Regions from separate parts of the Mesobacillus sp. MER 48 genome, predicted to be linked through region 1. Evidence: predicted binding sites of a transcription regulator. Region 1 holds the regulator's gene; the other holds the start of a gene.
What was found. The regulator LexA, encoded in region 1, represses DNA repair genes until DNA is damaged. The targets are predictions, from matches to a motif close to CGAACATATGTTCG.

Region 1 (3,193 bases):
CTCGCCTGGTAGAGGACATTCTGAAAAAAGAAGTTTTTGCACAAAATATTCCGTTTGTATTTTCATCAGCAACTTTATCCCAGGCAGGGGACTTCAACTATATAGCGAAGAGTCTTGGTATTGAAAAATATACTTCCTTCACGGTTGAATCACCGTTTGATTATCAAGAGCAAATGGAAATTAAAGTCCATGTCCAGGATGCTGAAAATCAAAAATGGGAGAAAATAGGTGCTGATCTGCGGGCTTCAAGCGGAAGCTCCCTGGTTTTGTTTTCTTCCATGCAGGAAATGGAAAGGTTCAGAGTATGGTCCAATCAACAGGAGTGGGATTTTGACATCCTGTTTGAAGGCGACCGTGAGATTAGTGAAACCGTAAAAGACTTCCAGAATGTCAAAAGCACTGTACTTTGCTCATACAGTTTATGGGAAGGACTTGATGTCCCCGGTGAATCATTGACCCAGGTCATTATTGCTTCATTGCCATTCCCGCCTCATGATCCGGTCTTCCAGGCAAAAAGGAAGCATGCGGCCAACCCTTCTGCAGAAGTAGACGTACCATATATGCTGCTTCGGTTACGACAGGGAATAGGCCGGTTGATCAGGAGCAGCCAGGACGAAGGTATCGTCCATTTATGGCTTACTGGTAAGCAAAAAGCAGAATTTATGGAAGAAATAACAGCAGTGCTTCCTGTTAGTGACATTCATTAGTATAGAAAAAATCCCGAAAGGCCCAAGCCTTGCGGGATTTTTTTGCTGAAATTAGTCTACGCATCCGCACTTTCTATCATCGCGGTCACGATCATTCTCATCCTGAGCACCAGCAACCAGGTCGTTGATGATGCAACGACGGACAGCAAGGCAAAGATCTTCAAAATCAATTGTCGCCCTTACCTGGCTGTTGTTGCGGTTAGGGTAAAAGACTCCTGCTGCAAAGTTATTATTTTGATTGGATCTCATTCGAGATTAAACGTCTTCCATAGCTAAAATACACGATATTTTATTCGGAAAGGGACAAGTTGTCAGGGTTTGTACCTACTTTGGAAAGAAATATGCTTTTTCATAGAACATTTAAAGAATGAAAGTTTAATAGAACGAAAAAAAAGCAAGCGGAGTCCGCTTGCTTTTTAGTGCATATGACGGTATACACCAATGACTTTACCAAGAATCGATACATTCCGAAGGATAATCGGTTCCATTGATGAATTTTCCGGCTGGAGCCTGAAATAGTCCTTCTCCTTGAAGAAACGTTTAACAGTTGCTTCGTCATCCTCAGTCATTGCTACTACAATGTCTCCATTATTGGCTGTCTTTTGCTGCTTGACGATTACATAATCCCCATCCAGGATACCAGCCTCTATCATACTGTCACCCATGATTTCGAGCATGAAAACCTGCTCATCATGAGGAACAAGGCGGTCTGGAAGCGGGAAGTATTCTTCAACATTCTCAATAGCCGTGATTGGCATACCGGCTGTTACTTTACCGACAACAGGCACGTTGACAACATTATATTTAGGGATACGGTTTTCCTCTTCGATTTCCAGTATTTCAATTGCACGCGGTTTTGTTGGATCGCGTCTGATCAGCCCTTTGCTTTCGAGCCTTGCAAGGTGGCCGTGTACCGTAGAACTTGATGCTAGTCCAACTGCTTCGCCGATTTCACGTACGGATGGCGGATATCCTTTTTTCTTGACTTCACCTTTTATGAATTCAAAAATATCTTGTTGCCGCTTTGATAACTTTGTCATATTCACGCACCTCGTATATTTTCTTGTCCTAATTATACCATGTCTATTTGATAGATACAAACATAAGTTCGAATTTTGAGTTGACACAAAACAAATGTTCGTATTATAATAAAAAGCAAATAGGCGAACATATATTCGTTAGGAGTGTCGATTATGAAAAGACTATGGGAAAACTATTCTTACGCTTTAATCCTTCTTGCTGTCAGCCTGATTTTTTCGCTGGTGGCAAAAGCAAATTTACATAATGAGGATGCATACATAACTGTTACTATAGAAGAAGGGCAGTCACTATGGGAGATTGCAGAGACTTACGCCAGTGAACATCGCTTATCGAAAAATGAATTCGTGAGCTGGGTAGAAAAGGAAAATGGGATTGTTGGAGAAAGGGTTTTTCCGGGAGATGAACTTGTCATCCCGGTGACGGCTGAATATCTGGAGCCAACACAGATTGCCGGGGCTGAAAGATAATTTGTACATAGAATTAGGTGACAGCATGAAAGCGATTATTTATTGCCGGGTAAGTACCACGAAAGAAACGCAGGAAACTTCGCTTGCAAGGCAGGAGGAAGAATTGCTCCGCCTTGCAGAACATTATGGATTTGAAGTGATGAACATCATCAAGGAACAAGCCAGCGGGTATGACCTTGAAAGGGACGGGATCCTTGAACTGCTGGAGCTGATAAAGGACAAGTCAGTCGGTGCCGTATTGATTCAGGATGAGACTAGACTTGGCAGGGGTAATGCAAAGGTTGCTATTCTCCATTGCATATTAAAGGAGAACGTTAAGTTATACAGCATCTCTCACAGCGGGGAACTTCAGCTTTCTGAATCGGATTCCATGGTGCTCCAGATTGTCAGTATGGTAGAAGAATATCAGAGGAAGATCCATAATATAAAGATTAAACGCGGAATGAAACGCGCGGTTGAACATGGATACAAGCCTCAGCGCAATCTCAAAAATCAGGGCGAGCATTCCGGCAGGGAACGTAAAGATATGCCGATAGCAGAGATTGTCAGGCTGCGGAATAATGGCCTTACTTTTGCTGAAATTGCCGCTACTCTGAAAGGATTTGGCTACAATGTATCCAAGGCTACAGTGAATCGACGATATCTTGAATATATAGAATCAAATGAGGAATGAGGCTCCTTTCTTGTAAAACTAGAAAAAATTTAGTAAGATGTCATTTGACGTAATTTTTTACACAAAGGAGCTTTACAATGCTATCAAGTGATAAAATTGCTAGAATCAATGAACTGGCAAGGAAAGCAAAAACATCAACGCTGACTGAAGAGGAAGCAAAGGAACAGACAAAGCTTCGCGCCGAGTATCTCCAGTCATTCCGTTCTTCAATGCTCAATACACTAAAGGGAGTTACCATTGTTGATCCAGAAGGCAATGATGTTACACCTGAAAAACTAAAAGAAGAAAAAATGAAGAATAAACTT
Region 2 (3,193 bases), 640 kb from region 1:
AGTTCGGCTGCCCGGGGCAAGCTTCAAGCCTTTTGATTGCAAAAGCTCGCGGTCGTCATCCGCAAAAATTCCTTCCTCGGTCATCTTGGCAGGAAGAATGCCTTCGTTCACGCCAATCACAAAAGCCACCTTTACATCGGCAAGCCTTGTTTTTTCTATGTCGGCAACCAGTACCTGGTCAATTGCCGGAGGAATCAGCGAAAACCTCAGTGACTCAAAACCAGCATCAAGGATGGAAACGAATTGCTTCGGTGCCACCTTGCTGTCACCCAGCATTTCGACGAACTGGTCAAGGAGATTGATCACGGCATTCCAGGCCTGCTCGTGCTCCCTTGCGTCAATCAGCCTTCCTTCCTGCTCCGCATATATTCTCCATGCTTCGAGCTTGGCGGGAATATCGAGCTCCTCCAGGAAGAGATAAACCGCTTCAGAAAGCTTTCTGCCTGTGTCAGCACGTTTCAGGCGCCGGGCCATTCGCAGAAGCGGTGAAGTAATTAACTGCTTCAAGTCATTCAGTTCCTGTTCAATCTTCTTCTCAGCATCCGTCTGGGCCACACTGTCATACTCGAGCCCCCGAATTCTCCGATATTTCCAGCGGTCTTTTCTCGTCCATTTATCTCCCTGGATCCCATATGCAAGCACATAGTTCTCCAGGATATCCATCTGTTCACGCACCCTGTTCAGGTCAGCACCCTCAGGGAACAGCAGGTCTGTCTTTACAGCCCGGAAAATCGGCTCATACCGCCAGTTCCCCAGGACCGTCTCCAGGCTTGAACGGACAAGCTCGATCAATGGATGGTGGAGCATATTCCGTTTCTGGTCGATAAAGAATGGAAGTCCGTAGTCTTCAAAAATGGTTTCCAGTACTTCACGGTATTCGCTTCCCCTCATCAAGACAGCGATATCGCGATAGCGGTATCCATCATCCCGTGCCAGGCCAATGATTTTTCTGGCAACTCCTTCAAGCTCGGAACGTCTGTTGGCTGCCTGTGCGATATGGATTGACGCCTCGCCTGAATACGGTACAGCCGGCCTTGAATCGAATTCCCTTTCAAGATGCTTCAGGGATTCATCCTGCCAGCGCCGCTGTTCAGACAGCACGACATTATCTTCTAGCTCATAGCCTTTTGTCCTTATCATGTCATAGAGTGTTTGGCAGGTCTCTCCTGTCAGCCTGAATAAATGAAGTTCATCAGGCTGTTCATGCTTGAAATCCCTGTCAACCGGGAGTGCGATTGTCACTCTTTTGGAGGAGGCAATCAGCTGATCAATGATCATGAGTTCAAGCGGCGTGAAACTATAAAAACCATCAATGTATACTTCCGCATTTTTCAGATAGTCAGAAGCCGGGATCTTTTCGGCAAGCAGCTTGAAATAATCCTCGGAATCTATATATTTACCAAACAATTCATCTTCGAACTGGCGATAAACCAGCTCCAGGTCGTGGATCTTATCATGTAATGCCTTGTTTCCTCCGGAGCCTTCAGCCATTTTTCCGGCAAGTTCTTCCGGATTGATGGCATAGCGTTTGAACTCGATCAGCATTTGCTCCATCTGCTGGATAAAACCATTTTTATCCGCAGCTTTCTGGAAGATTTTCAGGTCCTCTTTTTTGTCTTCAATGATTTTGCGGATCATCATACTGATCCCGACGCTGTCCAAATGCTGGCGTATGTATCCTCCCGTTTCCTGAAGCACTCTCCACGCCAGGCGCGGGAAGCTGTATACCTGTGCCCTGATCATTCCACCAAGGTCAGGATCTGTGGATAATCTGTATTCTGACAGGAAAGACATTTGTTCCGGCACAAGATAGACAATCGGATCTCCTTGAGGATCCGAAACAAGCCTGTCCTTCATTTCCTTCATGATCAGCTCGGTTTTCCCGCTGCCCGAGCGCCCCAGTACTAAACGTACAGACATCTGACTTCCCCTTTCTTCTAGTAAAATAACAATCTTCCAAGCCTAACTTTTTTGCTTTCACGACGTGCACTGTGCCTGTTTTTTATTTGTAAGGACATTGGAGCCATCGTTGATCCAAGTACTATGTTCAAAAAAGCAATAATCTATGAAATCAGCCACCTGCTAAAGTCGAAAAAGGCGCTTCTCTCACATGCGCCTTTTGTCTGCCAAACAATTGTTCTGTATGTATCCTATTATACCTTTTTCACAGGCCGATTTGGAAGCAAAGAGCCCGTTAATTTTTCCCATAGTGCATGACCTTCTTGAGTGCAAATGAACAACCATCATCGGACGGGGAATCTGCATATATTGTATGTGGCAGGTGATGAAAATGAAATCGATAAGCTTTTTTCAAAAAGCTTCCATCCTACTGACGCTGAGCGCCATTATGGTCGCCAGCAATATCTATACATTGATTCCCGTTTATTCGGTGGTATCGGATAGCCTTAGGATACCAGAATCTCATGTTGTTCTTGCAGGCGGGCTATTCACCTTTCTTTATGCCTGCGGTCTCCTCTCGTTCGGACCAGCATCGGATTATACAGGCCGGAGGAAGATCCTCGTGTTCGGTTTGCTGGCCTCCGCTATTGCCACCTGTGGTGTCGGTTTTTCTGCCGGGTCCCTCAGCCTTTGGATCACTCGTTCTCTGCAAGGTTTGACTCTGGCTACATTTGCTTCGGTTGCCTTTGCCTATTCATATGATCTGTTCACTGCCCGGCAGAGAACCATCCTTGTGGTCCTGATCAACACTGGCTTTTTGATTGCCGGCATCTTCGGCCAGGTCGCCAGTGCCTTCCTGGCTGAAACTTTTTCCTGGAATGCCGTCTTCTATTTCTTTGCTGCCGTTTATTTAATTCTGTTTTCTTTTGCTTTTTTCCTGCTGAAAGAATCGCCGGTACAGCCCTTCGAACGAAAACCGCTGGGGATGATATTTTTTCAATTATTAAAAGAGCCGCGGTTGATGAAGTGTTATATCATCACCTTTTCGCTCCTGTTTGCGATCATCGCCTTCTACGATGCGATTGGCCGTTTCTTTGCCGGACCTGCATCTGACCTTTTGCTGATCCGCCTGGTAGGATTGATTGGTGCCATCCTATCACTATTCACCGGGACATTGATGGACAGATGGGGTGCACTGAAGACGCTGATGTTCGGGCTGGCAATCGGCTCCACGAGTGCGTTCACCCTGCTGTTCCTGCACACAGCCAGCGCCCTGATCATTCTCTCCATATTT

Region 2: the regulator LexA is predicted to act here: its motif matches at 2,128-2,141, upstream of addB (helicase-exonuclease AddAB subunit AddB).

Annotation. Positions count from the first base shown of each region.
Region 1 is NZ_JAMAUR010000002.1:671,106-674,298, forward strand. It holds gene M3593_RS09550 (ATP-dependent DNA helicase) at 1-707, shown strand, start outside; gene M3593_RS09555 (hypothetical protein) at 759-956, opposite strand; gene lexA (transcriptional repressor LexA) at 1,124-1,747, opposite strand; gene yneA (cell division suppressor protein YneA) at 1,901-2,215, shown strand; gene M3593_RS09570 (YneB family resolvase-like protein) at 2,241-2,888, shown strand; gene M3593_RS09575 (DUF896 domain-containing protein) at 2,966-3,193, shown strand, end outside.
Region 2 is NZ_JAMAUR010000002.1:32,516-35,708, reverse strand. It holds gene addB (helicase-exonuclease AddAB subunit AddB) at 1-1,920, opposite strand, end outside; gene M3593_RS06460 (MFS transporter) at 2,291-3,193, shown strand, end outside.